Regions from separate parts of the Streptomyces sp. NPDC057280 genome, predicted to be linked through region 1. Evidence: riboswitches for the same ligand, from Rfam matches in the RefSeq annotation. Region 1 holds a riboswitch; each other region holds the start of a gene.
What was found. A riboswitch is a leader RNA that binds a small molecule or an ion and turns the genes downstream of it on or off. The one in region 1 is predicted to bind S-adenosylmethionine.
Positions count from the first base shown of each region.

Region 2: linked by a shared signal. The riboswitch ahead of thrC (threonine synthase) and the one ahead of ACFUO4_RS16110 (aminotransferase class V-fold PLP-dependent enzyme) in region 1 are both predicted to bind S-adenosylmethionine.
Region 3: linked by a shared signal. The riboswitch ahead of ACFUO4_RS02010 (putative leader peptide) and the one ahead of ACFUO4_RS16110 (aminotransferase class V-fold PLP-dependent enzyme) in region 1 are both predicted to bind S-adenosylmethionine.

Region 1 is NZ_JBHUYR010000002.1:1,233,150-1,237,854, reverse strand. Features, by position in the region: gene ACFUO4_RS16120 (zinc ribbon domain-containing protein) at 1-902, shown strand, start outside; gene ACFUO4_RS16115 (Lrp/AsnC family transcriptional regulator) at 899-1,180, shown strand; gene ACFUO4_RS16110 (aminotransferase class V-fold PLP-dependent enzyme) at 1,786-3,147, opposite strand; SAM riboswitch class IV at 3,293-3,409, opposite strand; gene trpD (anthranilate phosphoribosyltransferase) at 3,484-4,548, opposite strand; gene ACFUO4_RS16100 (cytochrome bc complex cytochrome b subunit) at 4,684-4,705, opposite strand, start outside.
Region 2 is NZ_JBHUYR010000005.1:61,125-65,829, reverse strand. Features, by position in the region: gene ACFUO4_RS27820 (cold-shock protein) at 278-481, opposite strand; gene ACFUO4_RS27815 (ubiquitin-like small modifier protein 1) at 925-1,200, opposite strand; gene thrC (threonine synthase) at 1,197-2,492, opposite strand; SAM riboswitch class I at 2,511-2,667, opposite strand; gene ACFUO4_RS27805 (glucosyl-3-phosphoglycerate synthase) at 2,830-3,774, shown strand; gene ACFUO4_RS27800 (trehalose-6-phosphate synthase) at 3,869-4,705, shown strand, end outside.
Region 3 is NZ_JBHUYR010000001.1:464,260-468,964, forward strand. Features, by position in the region: gene ACFUO4_RS02000 (DUF427 domain-containing protein) at 97-900, opposite strand; gene ACFUO4_RS02005 (hypothetical protein) at 1,014-1,250, opposite strand; SAM riboswitch class IV at 1,600-1,713, shown strand; gene ACFUO4_RS02010 (putative leader peptide) at 1,747-1,866, shown strand; gene ACFUO4_RS02015 (ABC transporter substrate-binding protein) at 2,093-3,718, shown strand; gene ACFUO4_RS02020 (ABC transporter permease) at 3,722-4,681, shown strand; gene ACFUO4_RS02025 (ABC transporter permease) at 4,678-4,705, shown strand, end outside.

The sequences.
Region 1 (4,705 bases):
GGATCCCTCTGAACACCAGGGTTGCCCCCACTGGCACCTTGCGGCTCATCCTGCGAAACAACCGGGTCGAGGTGCACTACACCATCGACGACTGCACACTACGGTCCTCACAGCGACCGTGCGGCACAGCAAAGACGGGGCTGGACAAGGGGTACACAGAAGTCCTCACCGACTCCGAAGGCAGCCACTACGGGACCGCCCTCGGCGGGCTGCTCAGAGCCGAGTCGGACTTCCTCAAGACCAAGAACGCTCGCAGAGCCAAGATCCGCTTCATCGCAGAGAAAGCCCGCAAGTCGGGAGATACAGCGAAAGCTGAACGGATCGAAGCCAATAACCTAGGCACGGCCAAACGCAGCCACCGCCGCCGCTCGTTCGAAGCCCGTGTCCGGTCGGTCACCTTCACTGCGGTACATCAGGTCCTGGACAAAGCGCAGCAGATCGTCGCCGAGGACCTGACCCGCAGCTTCCCACCGCGGAAGAAGCTCGGCAAGGACACCAACCGCCGCCTCGCGATGTGGACCAAAGGCGTCACAGCTGAGGCACTCAACAGCGTGTCGGAGCGCAGAGGTTCTGCGCTGACGCTGGTCAACGCGGCCTACACTTCACAAGTCGCCCCCTGCTGCCGGATCCTCGGCACGCGCAAAGGGGACCGACTTCACTGCACTCAGTGCGGGGCAGTGTGGCAGGCAGACCACGCGGCAGCGATCAACGTCCTGGAACGAGACGGTGACCCCGACATCACCCTGCACACCTCGCATGCGCGGGTGAAGCAGATCATCCAGGAACGGGCCGATCGCCGACGGACCAGACTGCCGGTCCAGGACTCCAGCCTTTCGGGCGGAGAGCGAACCATCCGATCCGAGCGCCAATGCTCGAGGACAAGGAAGCAGAACCAGCCGTGATCACAGCAATCGTCCTGATCAAGACCAGTGTGGACCGGATCCCCGAGATCGCCGAGGAGATCGCCTCGCTGGACAGTGTGAGTGAGGTCTTCTCCGTCACCGGCACCTACGATCTAATCGCGATGGTCCGTGTCCGACGGCACGACGACCTCGCGGAAGTCATCCCCGGCAGCATCAGCAAGATCCAGGGCGTCGAGGCGACCGATACCCACGTCGCATTCCGCACATACTCCCAGCACGATCTTGAGGCGGCGTTCGCGATCGGGCTGGATTCCTGACCTGGATCAACCTCTTGACGAAGACGACTCAAGATCTTCACTGCAGTGGAGTGACGCACTACCCTTCGAACACCTGTTGTTGTTCCCGAGGAGGAGCTGTGCGCACGGTCTGGAAGTACGCAAGTCGAGCAGCCGCTGTTTCATGCCTGGTCGCCGGAGGACTCGTGCTGGCACCCCCGGCGCAAGCTGGGGACTTCGGATGCCCTGGCAGCCTAATCGAAAGCATCCCCGTCGTGACCAATGACAGCGGGTTCCGGTACGGCACTCTTCTCGTCTATTACAGCAGCGCGAACGGCGGCACAAACTGCGCCGTCACCTATAGGTCGCCGGGATTCAGCGGTAAGTCGAACATGGAGGCGGCTGTGGGGCGCTGCCGTGACAGTAGTACTGTTCCGCTCTGCTCCACAGACAAGTCCGACGTTGATAACGGGACGTATGGAACCTACGCAGGGCCGGTCTCAGTCACCCAAACCGCCGGCCACTGCATAGTGGCAAGTGGCTGGATAGAGGAACCGAGGACTGGCACTGACGGCTACGCCGACTTGACACGGTCTCATTGCGGATGATCGTCGGCAGCCCACGCCAGCTGGAGATCCACACGGTCATCAAACAGCCGGGACGCAGCGCCCCTCCTCGGTCCGATACTGCCACTTCGCACCGTTACTGACCAGTTCGCGCACCGCGTTCACGAACCGCTCCACGTGCTCGTCCGGCGTGCCCGCGCCGAAGCTGACGCGGATGGCGTTGAGGGACTTCTCGCCGGGCGCGGCCTCGGGGGCGCCGCACTCCCCCTGGATCTGCGGGTCGCTGCCGAGCAGGGTGCGGACGAGGGGGTGGGCGCAGAAGAGGCCGTCGCGGACGCCGATGCCGTACTCGGCGGAGAGCGCGGCGGCGAAGTGGGAGCTGTTCCAGCCCTCGACGACGAAGGAGATCACACCGACACGGGGGGCGTCGTCGCCGAAGAGGGAGAGGACGCGGACCTCGGGGACGTCCGCCAGGCCCTCCCGCACCTTCTCGATCAGGTGCTGCTCGCGGGCGACCAGGGTGTCGAAGCCGGCCTCGGTCAGCGCCTTGCAGGCCGAGGCGATGGAGTAGGCGCCGATGACGTTCGGGGAGCCGGCCTCGTGGCGGGCCGCGCTCTCGTGCCACTCCACGTCCACGCCGCCGTCCTCGCGCCGGGTGACCTTGCGGCTGGCGCCGCCGCCCGCGAGGTAGGGCTCGGCGGCGGTCAGCCAGTCGGCGCGGCCGGCGAGGACGCCGGAGCCGAAGGGGGCGTACAGCTTGTGGCCGGAGAAGGCGACCCAGTCGACGTCGAGGTCGGCGACGGACACCGCGTGGTGCGGGGCGAGCTGGGCGGCGTCGAGGACGATCCGGGCGCCGTGCGCATGGGCGGCGGCGGCCAGTTCGCGCACCGGCCACAGCTCGCCGGTGACGTTGGAGGCGCCGGTCACGCAGACCAGGGCGGGGCCGTACGGGTCGCGGTCGGCGAGGGCCTTCTCCAGGGTCTCCACGGCCTGCTGGTGGGTGCGGGGCGCGTTGAGGTAGGTGACGCGGGCGCCGCGCCAGGGCAGCAGGGAGGCGTGGTGCTCGGTCTCGAAGACGAAGACCTGGCAGTCGGCGGGCAGCGCGGCGGCGAGCAGGTTGAGGGAGTCGGTGGTGGACCGGGTGAAGACGACCTGGTCGCCCTCGCGGCAGCCCAGGAACTCGGCGACGGTCCTGCGGGCGTTCTCGAACAGGTCGGTCGACAGCTGCGAGAGGTACCCGGCACCACGGTGGACGCTGCCGTAGTAGGGCGCGTACGCCGCCACGTCGTCCCACACCCGCTGGAGGGCCGGCGCACTGGCGGCGTAGTCGAGGGCGGCGTAGGTGACCTCGCCACCGGTGACGAGCGGGACGGTGACATCTCGGCCGAGAACGGGCAGGGGGGCACAAATGGTCTGGGCGGCGGCAGCGGTGGAGACGGACATGGGGAACTCCCGTGAGAGGGCATGCCGAAGCAGGGCATGCGGTGAAGAGAAGAAGGGTGCGCGGAGGCGGGGCTCAGCAGCCCTATCGCATTCGCTTGCTCACGGAAGACTCCCTCGAAGGACCAGGACCCCTGGTTTCGAGAGGGGCCCGCGCTTGCCGTAGACCTCGCTGCCTACGGCCTGGTCTTCACCCGGGGCACCCCGCCACGGACGGAGGGTTGCCGGACAGTCGGCCGGGGCCTCATGACTGTCACTCATGACCTGGTACAGGAACGTACGCGATGTGATCGTCGGCCCGCAACCCGTGTCCGGATCGCGGGACGACGCACCACACGACTACCGGTTGCTGGCCGCCACCCAGCGGTCGAGGGTCTGCTTGGCGGCGCCCGAGTCGATCGACTCGGCGGCCTGGTCCATGCCGGCCCGCAGCTGCTCCGCCAGCGTCCCCGAGCCCGGCTCCAGGGCCACCAGAGCGGCCGCCGAGTTCAGCAGGACCGCGTCCCGGACGGGACCCGTCTCACCGTCGAGCAGCCGGCGCGCGACCTCCGCGTTGAACGCCGGGTCACCGCCGCGCAGCGCCTCCACCGGCACCAGCTCGATGCCGACGTCACGCGGGTCGAAGGCCTCCTCGGTGACCTTGCCGTCGCGGACGATCCACACCCGGGAGGTGGCCGTGGTCGTCAGCTCGTCGAGGCCGTCGTCGCCGCGGAACACCAGGGAGGAGTTGCCGCGCTCGGCGAACACCCCGGCGACGATCGGCGCCATCAGCGGATCGGCGACACCCACCGCCTGCGCCTTGACCTTCGCCGGGTTGGTCAGCGGGCCGAGGGCGTTGAACACCGTGCGGATGCCCAACTGGCCGCGGGCGGCGCCCGCGTGACGCAGCGCCGGGTGGAACTTGATGGCGAAGCAGAAGGTGATGCCGGCCTCCTCGGCGACCTCGGCCACCCGCTTCGGGGTGAGGTCGAGGTTGACGCCCAGCTTCTCCAGCACGTCCGAGGAACCCGACGCCGACGAGGCCGCGCGGTTGCCGTGCTTGACGACCTTCGCTCCGGTGCCGGCCACCACGAGGGAGGACATCGTGGAGATGTTCACCGTCTTGGCGCCGTCGCCACCGGTGCCGACGATGTCGACGGTCCGCCCGGACACCTCGATCACGTTGGCGTGCTCGTACATCGCCTGGACGAGGCCGGTGATCTCCTCGACCGTCTCGCCCTTGGCCCGCAGGGCCACCACGAACCCGGCGATCTGCGCGTCGGTCGCCTCACCGCGCATGATCTTGTCCATCGCCCAGGCGGTGGCGTCGGCGCTCTGGTCCTGCCCGTACAGCAGGGCGTTCAGCACCCCGGGCCAGGAACGGCCCGCCGCGGTGTCGCCTCCAGCGGGGGTCACAGCGCTCATAAGGCCGCTCCTGGGTGTCGTAGGACCTGCTTCAACAGATGTTTGACCCCCACCCTATCCAGCTCAGGACACGGCGAAGGGCCCCCGTCCGAAGACCGGACGGGGGCCCTTCAGTGCGCGTGGCGAGCGCAGCGATCAGTGGTGGCCGTGGCCGCTC
Region 2 (4,705 bases), on a different contig from region 1:
CCTTCGGACCGCGCCCGCGCCCGCGACGGACGGCTCGCACACCTCGTGGTTCCTTGCCCCACCTGGCCTGCGGGCCTCACCGACCCGGTCCTTCTTTGTCACTCTCACCTTCAGAGTGCTAACGCCAATGATTAGCACTCGGCATGGTCGAGTGCAAGCGCCTCCCCTGGATCGAGCAGGCCTGGACCGGGCCTGGACAGGCCGAAGGGCCCGTACCCCTCGCGAGGTACGAGCCCTTCAGCAGAAGACGTCGCTTGCGGTTTGGTCGGTCGCGCGATCAGGCGGTGACGCGAACCATGTCGGCCTGCGGGCCCTTCTGGCCCTGCGAGATCTCGAACTCCACCCGCTGGCCTTCTTCCAGGGTGCGGTACCCGTCCATCTGGATCGCGCTGTAGTGGACGAAAACATCCGCACCACCGTCGACCGCGATGAAGCCGTACCCCTTCTCCGCGTTGAACCACTTGACGGTGCCCTGAGCCATGCCTAACTCCCCTATTACTGGCCCTTGCACAGATCCACACTTCGCGGATCCGGGTCAGACCTCACCCCCCACGGATTGGGGGCGTGCGCCGGAACGCGTCGACCGCGGCTGAATGTATCTGTCCAACTGCCGTCTGCAACAGGTCAATCGGACGAGAATTCTGGACGCGCGAGGTCCGGAATGTAGTGAGAATTCACCCGGATTCAGGGCAAGTCGGGCCCCGCAAAAGGCACAAAACTCGCAAAAGAGCCACGCACTTTGGCTACTTCTCGTCGCAAGTGGAGCAGGTACTCATATGCGTATGGCATGCGGAGCACAGCAGGTTCCCCAACTGTACCGCGCTCAACCATAGAGAATTGCCCCCTCCGCTTCTCGTGCGGAGAGGGCAATTTAGGTGAACTCTCAATAATGGGCGTTACCGAAGGTAATGTTCGGTCATTCGGTCAGCCGCCGGCGACGGCCGGGATGATCGAGACGCCCGCGCCGTCCGGGGTCGCGGTTTCCAGGCCCTGCTCGAAGCGGACGTCGTCGTCGTTGACGTACACGTTGACGAAGCGGCGCAGCTTGCCCTGGTCGTCGAGGACACGGGCGGCGATGCCCGTGTGGTTCTTCTCCAGGTCGGCGATCACGTCGGCGAGGGTGGCCCCCTCGGCAGCGACCTCGGCCTGCCCGCCGGTGTAGGTGCGCAGGATGGTGGGGATGCGGACGGTCACGCTCATGCGAGGCCAGCCTCTCGGAAGGAGTCCAGGTTGGGGCGGATGGTGGCGGTGAGGCCGGTGCCGGCCACCGCGTCGAGGGTCTTGAGGCCGTCGCCGGTGTTCAGCACGACGGTGGTGAGGGTCGGGTCCAGTACGCCGTTCTCGATCAGCTTGCGGGTGACACCGACCGTCACGCCACCGGCCGTCTCCGCGAAGATGCCCTCCGTGCGGGCCAGCAGCTTGATCGCGTCGACGATCTGCTCGTCGTCGACGTCCTCCACGGCACCGCCCGTGCGGCGCGCGATGTCGAGGACGTAGGGGCCGTCGGCCGGGTTGCCGATGGCGAGGGACTTGGCGATGGTGTCCGGCTTCTGGGGGCGGACGACGTCGTGGCCCGCCTTGTAGGCGGCGGACACCGGCGAGCACCCCTCCGCCTGGGCGCCGAAGATCTTGTACGGCTTGTCCTCGACGAGCCCGAGCTTGATCAGCTCCTGCAGCCCCTTGTCGATCTTCGTCAGCTGGGAGCCGGAGGCGATGGGCACCACGAGCTGGTCGGGGAGCTGCCAGCCGAGCTGCTCGCAGATCTCGTACGCCAGGGTCTTGGACCCCTCCGCGTAGTACGGCCGCAGGTTGACGTTGACGAAGCCCCAGCCCTCGCCGGCCGGGTCGCCGATCAGCTCGGAGCAGAAGCGGTTCACGTCGTCGTAGTTGCCCTCGATGCCGACGAGCTCACCGCCGTATACAGCGGCCATGACGACCTTGCCCTGCTCCAGGTCGTGCGGGATGAACACGCAGGAGCGGAACCCGGCGCGGGCGGCGGCTGCGCCGACGGCACCCGCGAGGTTGCCGGTGGAGGAGCAGGAGAGGGTGGTGAAGCCGAAGACGCGGGCGGCCTCGATGGCCTGGGCGACGACCCGGTCCTTGAAGGAGTGCGTCGGGTTGCCGGAGTCGTCCTTCACGAAGAGCTTGCCGGCCTCGACACCGAGCTCGCGGGCCAGGTTGTCGGCCTGGACGAGCTTGGTCCAGCCGGGGTTGATGTTGGGCTTGCCGGCCACGTCCGCGGGGACGGGCAGCAGCGGTGCGTAGCGCCAGATGTTCGCGGGTCCCGCCTCGATCTGCTTGCGGAGCTCCTCGGCGTCGTAGGCGGAGAAGTCGTAGGCGATCTCGAGCGGGCCGAAACACTCCTCGCACGCGAAGACCGGGCCGAGCGGCACGCGGTGGCCGCATTCACGGCAGCTGAGCGCCGCGGCGGGACCGAGGTCTACGGTGGTGGAGGCGGAATCCGTGGTGCTTGCAACAGTCTGCGCAGCCATGAGAGGCGAGGCCCTTTCTCCTCATCTTCCTCACGACGCATCTCGCCGTGAGACGGATTTGGCACCTTCCCTAGCCGGGAGCCTCGCGATGCGATCGATGCTGATCGCTACGAGACCGGCTGGAGGGTTGCCGGGGCTTCATCGGGCCGTATCCCTCTGCCCCTCTGGATGAGCGGTATGAAGTTGTGAACGTCGGACGATCCAGGACATGCGATGGTCATCCGCGTTGTTCAAGACTGTAACCGACGACCAGGACAGTTGAGATAGTCGTCCGAACCGCGAGATGGATCACAGCCGGGTCCAGACTCGCCGAGAGAACGCAGAGGAGCCGCGCACTGTGCTGAACGAAGTCGAGCGCTGGCTGACCACCCGCTCCTGGTCCGTGACCGATCGCCCGCTCCACCAGCTCCTGGCCGCCAAGCAACGCACGAAACAGACGGTCAGCGTCGTGCTGCCCGCGCTCAACGAGGAGGAGACGGTCGGCGACATCGTCGCGATCATCCGTCACGACCTCATGCAGCAGGTCCCGCTCGTCGACGAGATCGTCGTCGTCGACTCCGGGTCGACCGACCGGACGTCGCAGGTGGCGGCCGCGGCCGGGGCCACGGTGGTGCACCGCGACGAGATCCTGCCCCGCATCCCCACCGTGCCCGGCAAGGGCGAGGTGCTGTGGCGGTCGCTGCTGGTGACCAGCGGCGACATCGTCTGCTTCATCGACGCCGACCTGAAGGAGTTCTCCTCCGACTTCGTCGCGGGGATCGTCGGCCCGCTGCTCACCGAGCCCGGCGTCGACCTGGTCAAGGCCATGTACGACCGTCCGCTGGGCGGCGCGGCCGGGCAGGGCGGCCGGGTGACCGAACTGATGGCCCGCCCGCTGCTCAACATGCACTGGCCGCAGCTGGCGGGCTTCGTGCAACCCCTGGGCGGCGAGTACGCGGCCCGGCGCAGCCTGCTGGAACAGCTCCCCTTCCCCGTCGGCTACGGCATCGAGCTCGGCATGCTGGTCGACGCCCTGCACCTGGTCGGCCTCGACGCGCTCGCCCAGGTCGACGTGGGCGTCCGCAAGCACCGCCACCAGGACGGCCAGGCGCTCGGCCGGATGTCCGCCGCGATCTACCGCACGGCCCAGCTCCGCCTGGCCCGCGGCCACCTGATCCGCCCCGCCCTCACCCAGTTCGAGCGCGGTGCGAGCGGCTTCGAACCGCGCACCTACTCCGTGGACACCGAGGAACGCCCGCCGATGGTGGAGATCGCCGAGTACGCGGAACGGAAGGTGGCCTGAGTCCTCCGGGCCACCAGGCCACCGCCAGGCCCCGGGGAACCGGACGAACGTTTGAGCAATCCGTGCCCGGGCTAGGTTGATCCGTATGGCTCGTATCGCTTCAACGTTCGGTTCTGCGCGGGTACTGGTGGCCTCCAACCGGGGACCGGTCTCGTACGAGGTCCAGGCGGACGGCACGCTGGCCGCCCGGCGCGGTGGCGGTGGGCTGGTCTCGGGGCTGTCGGCGATCGGGGCGGACGCGGACGCGCTGTGGGTGTGCTCGGCGCTCGGCGACGGCGACCGCGAGGCAGTGCGGCGCGGGGTGGGCGAGGCCGGGGTACGGATGCTCGACATCCCGGCCGACGTGCACGCGGACGCGTACAACGGCATCGCCAACTCGGTCCTGTGGTTCGTCCACCACATGCTGTACCAGACCCCGCTGGAGCCGGTCTTCGACGCGGAGTTCCGGCGCCAGTGGGCGTCGTACGAGACGTACAACCGCGCCTTCGCCGAGGCGCTCGCGCAGGAGGCGGCGCAGGGCGCGGCGGTCGTCGTGCAGGACTACCACCTCACCCTGGTGCCGGGCATGCTCCGCGCGCTCCGCCCCGACCTGCGGATCGGCCACTTCTCGCACACCCCGTGGGCGCCGCCGGAGTACTTCCGGATGCTGCCGGACGACGTGGCCGAGCAGGTGCTGCGGGGCATGCTGGGCGCCGACCGGCTGGGGTTCCTGACCCGGCGCTGGGCGTCGGCGTTCGAAGCGTGCGCGGCGGAGATCACCGGCGGGCTCGGCGACACCCGGGTCGGGGTGCACGGGCTCGGCGCGGACGCGGACTTCCTCCGCAAGCGGTCGCACGAGGCGGACGTCGACGAACGGATGGCGGCGCTGCGGGCCGAGATCGGCGAGGGGCGCCGGACGATCGTCCGGGTCGACCGGACCGAGCTGTCGAAG
Region 3 (4,705 bases), on a different contig from region 1:
GCGCGGTGCCTGGCTCGTTCGGCGGCTTGCGGGTCCAGGATCGGTCGACGTGCGGCGCCCCTGTTCAGCGCTCCGACGGCTTGGCCTCGCCCGTGCTCACTTTGCGAGCGTGTTGCTGAAGTGGGTGACCGGGCGCTCGAGGAGTTCGTCGTCGACGGTGATGGCGACCGCCTCGTTGTAGAAGGCGAGCAGTCCCTGGATGGCGCCGACCGCCGGCAGGGGTTCCGGGTAGCTCCAGACGAGGTTCGAGGGGATGTCGGTCCCGCCCTGCCATGACCAGTACTCGGCGGTCCCCTTGTAGGGGCAGCCGGTGTGGTGGTCGGTGGGGGTCAGCAGGTCGAGGCGGACGTCCTCGCGCGGGATGTAGTAGCGCGTGGGCAGGCCGGTCTCGAACAGCAGCACGGGGCGGTGGGTGTCCGCGACGACCGTGCCGTCGATCTCGACCACGACGTGGCGACTGCTCGCGATGGCGTCGACGCGTTTGTGCGGGTCGCGGGGGTGGATGAAGATCTCTTCCTCCTCCTCGTACCAGTGGTCGAGGCCCCGGCCCACGCGCCGGAACCATTCGAAGGCGATGTGATCGGCGAGGTCGGCGGCCGGGAAGGTCCAGGCCGCGTTCTCCAGCAGGTCGCCGTCGACGCCGAGGTCGTAGAAGATCTGCGAGCCGGTGTGGGTTCCCATCGGGGGATTCTTCGCGGGGCGGAGCAGGTCCTCGCGGACCTCCGCGCGCGGGAAGGCGTACAGCGGGACGGGGACACCCGGTTCCCAGACCAGGACGGGGTGGCGGCTGTCGACGACCGTGACCTCGCCCTTGCGGCCGCGTACCCAGCGCTCGCTGGGTTCCCACAGGAGGCCTTCCGGGGTGGTCCGCACGCCCTGTGCGGTGGGGAACGTGGTCATGAGCGGCTCTCCTCCGGCCGGCGAACGCGGTGACGTCGGCGACGTACGGGCGGTTCTCGCGCCAGAACGCGAGTTGCTCGGGGCGGCCGAACACGCGCAGGTACTCCTCGACGTTACCGCCGGCCCGTTCCCCCACCGACGGGTTCGAAGTCGGAGCCGTCCGGGTCGGCGAACTCGGGCAGCGGTGCGACGGCCGTATCCAGACTCGGGTGGACGAAGACCGGTGGAGGAGCGCCGGGTCGCCGAGCCACCGGCAGCTGCGGCCGACCGAGATGTGGCAACGCCACCGCTGGAACGTCGTGGCCACCCGCGACCTCCACGAGGCGGTCCTGCTCGCGGACACCGTCCATGTGCTGTCCCCGCGCCCCGCCACGGTCGTGGACCGCGTCGAAGTTCCGCTCCCCCGCCCGCGCGGCGCGGCGGACTTCACCGCACCCCAGTTCGCGGCGACCGAACGCCGCGCCCTCTCGATCCTGCGCGGCACAACGGCGGTGAAAACGGCGCGAGTTCGCATCCGGCGCACGGCCTGGGCACCGACCCGGTCGGACCCCACTGGGCATCGCTCACCCGATGCCGCTCGCCTCGCCGCCGTGCCCAGATCCACGGACACCCTGCGGCCACCGTGTGAAGCTCGTACAGGAACGGGTCGTCCTGTTGCGGCATTGACGTTCGACAAGTCCGCTCCGTACGATCACGAACGGCATTGAGTGTCAGCGTCAAGCCCTGGCTCGCTGACCGGCAACCCTCCCGCGCGGTGGGGTGCTCCAGGTGAAAGCCCGGCGGGATCACCGGCGATCCCCGCAAGCGCGTGGCCCCTTGAGCGGGGCCGGGATGGGGAGGACCGGCATGCGTCGTCACAGCGATGACCGCAGTGCCTCCTTCGCCGTCGCTGTGGTGTTCTCCCGGCTCTCGCGCCGTCGGCACATCGATCTGAAGCGTTCGACCAGCTGCCTGTGTCAGGCGTGACGCTCTGACGGACATTCCGTCCGCCGGTCGACGTCCGGCACCGGTCGTCGCCGCGCTCCTCTCCGTCTGATCCGCACTTCTGCCGGATCTCCTTTTCCCAGTTGGTCTTTGCTTGCACAGCGCTCCCCCGTCACCGGCACCACGTCGGCCGGGGCCGCACTCCCATGCACGCCCGTGCCGCGTACGGCACCCCGTGCCTGGTGACACACATGAGGAGAACCACCCCGTGACTGCACTTCCGGATTTCAGAACCTCCCGATGGGCGTCGCTGACCGCCCTTCTCACCGCCGGCGTGCTGCTGACCGCCTGCGGATCCGGCTCCGACGGGGGCGGATCCGGCAACGACAGCGGCAAGCCGAAGTCCGGCGGCACGCTGACGTTCGCGGTCGGTTCGGATGCCGGCTGCGTGGACCCGCAGCAGGTCGGCAGCAACGAGAGCATCTACTCGGTACGCCAGACCGTGGACTCCCTCACCGACCAGGACCCCGAGACCGGCAAGATCGTGCCCTGGCTGGCCAAGAGCTGGGACATCAACTCCGACGCCACGGAGTTCACGTTCCATCTGCGCTCGGGGGTCACCTTCAGCGACGGCTCCAAGCTGACCGCGCAGGTCGTCAAGGACAACTTCGACGCGGTGCCGAAGCTCGGCGCCCTCGGCGTCCTCGCCCAGGGCTATCTGAGCAGCGTCAAGAGCACCACGGCGGTGGACCCGCTCACCGTCAAGGTGTCCTTCAAGGAGCCCAACGCCCAGTTCCTCCAGGCGACTTCGACCCACTCGCTGGGCATCGAGTCGTCGGCGAGCGTGAAGAAGACCCCGCAGCAGAAGTGCAGTGACGGCGTGGTCGGGTCGGGGCCGTTCGTGCTGAAGCAGTACGTGCAGAACCAGTCGATCACCCTGGCCAAGCGCGCCGGTTACGACTGGGGCTCCTCGCTGTGGTCCAAGAAGGGTGAGGCCTACCTGGACAAGCTCGTGTTCAAGGTGGTGCCCGAGGCGGGCGTGCGGGCCGGCAGTCTCCAGTCCGGTCAGGTGGACGCGATCAGCAGCGTCGGCAAGGCCAACGAGGCGGCGCTCCAGGGCGGCCAGGTCACGCTCCTGCGCCGGGCCAACCCGGGCGTGGTGTTCGGGCTGGGCATCAACAACTCGCGGCCCGCCCTGAAGGACGTGAAGGTGCGCCAGGCGATCCTGGCCGCCCTCGACCGCAAGCAGGTCGCCGACACCGTCTTCCCCACCGGCACCAAGCCGGCGACCAGCGTCCTGGCACACACCACGCCCGACTACGCCGACCTCTCCACGGACCTCGCCTTCGACGCGGCCAAGGCCAAGTCCCTGCTGGACGAGGCCGGTTGGAAGGCGGGCGGTGACGGGATCCGCGCCAAGGGCGGCAAGAAGCTGAGCCTGGCCATCAGCTGGTTCCCCAACGCGGCCACCAACCAGCCCGCGCTGGAACTCGTCCAGCAGCAGCTGAAGGCCGTCGGGATCGACGTGACGCTCAAGCAGGGCCAGGTCAGCCAGTTCGCCACCACCCTCCAGGGTGGCGACTACGACCTGGTGTGGGGCAACGTGACCCGCGCCGACCCCGACATCCTGCGCAGTTCCTTTTCCAGCAAGCTGGCCAACTTCTACCGCCTGCCCGCCAGTTCGCTCGACACGGTGCTTTCCGGGCAGGCCGCGACCACGGATACCGCCAAGCGCAAGCAGCTGGTGGCCGACGCGCAGAAGCTGATTGTGCAGAACGCGTACAACGTGCCGGTGGTGGAGCTCCAGACCCAGCTGGCCGTGGCGAACAAGGTGCACGGCCTCGCCTTCGACTCGGGCAGCCGCATCCAGCTGCACGACACCTGGATCGGCTAGCGCGTGCGCCGCTATGTGATCAAGCGTCTGGCGCAGGCGGTCGGGGTGCTGTGGGCGGCGTACACGCTGTCGTTCCTGGTGCTGGACTTCCTGCCCGGTGACCCGGTCACCGCGATGGCCGGTGCCGGGATGGACTCGGGGGACGTCGACCCGGCCCGGCTGGCCGCGCTGCGGCACGAGTACGGCTTCGACAAGCCGATCCTGGCGCAGTACGCCGACTATCTGGGCCGGGCGGTGCGCGGGGACTTCGGCGACGCGGTCTCCACGGGCCGCCCGGTGACCTCCACGCTCGCCGAGGCGCTGCCCCAGACCCTCCAACTGACCGGTGCCGCACTGCTGTTGGCGGTACTGCTCGGCGGGGGCCTCGCGGTGGTGGCGACGTACACCTCACAGCGGTGGCTGCGGCAGCTCCTGCTGTCGCTGCCCCCGCTGGGGGTGTCGGTCCCGACGTTCTGGGTGGGGCTCCTGCTCGTGGAGGTCTTCTCCTTCCGGCTGCACTGGTTCCCGGCGTTCGGCAACGACGGGCTGCGAGGGCTGGTGCTGCCCGCGCTGACGCTGGCGATCCCGACGGGCGCGCTCGTCGCCCAGGTGCTGGCCAAGAGCCTGCTCACCGCGCTGGACCAGGCCTATGTGGAGACCGCCCGGGCCAAGGGCGCCGGCCGGTGGCGGGTGCATCTGCGGCACGCGCTGCGCAACGCGTCGCTGCCCGCGCTGACGGTCGTCGGCCTGCTGGTGGGGCAGCTGATCGCCGGTTCGGTGGTGGTCGAGACGGTGTTCTCCCGCGACGGCCTCGGCCGGGTGACCGCCGCGGCGGTCACGGTGCAGGACATCCCGGTGGTCCAGGGGGTGGTGGTGTTCGGAGCGCTGATCTTCGTGGCGACGAACCTGCTCGTCGACCTGGTCTACCCGCTGCTCGACCCGCGGATCGTGGTGGCCTCGAACAGAAGGGCGAGCTTGGTATGAGTCAGAGCCTTGTCGACGACATCG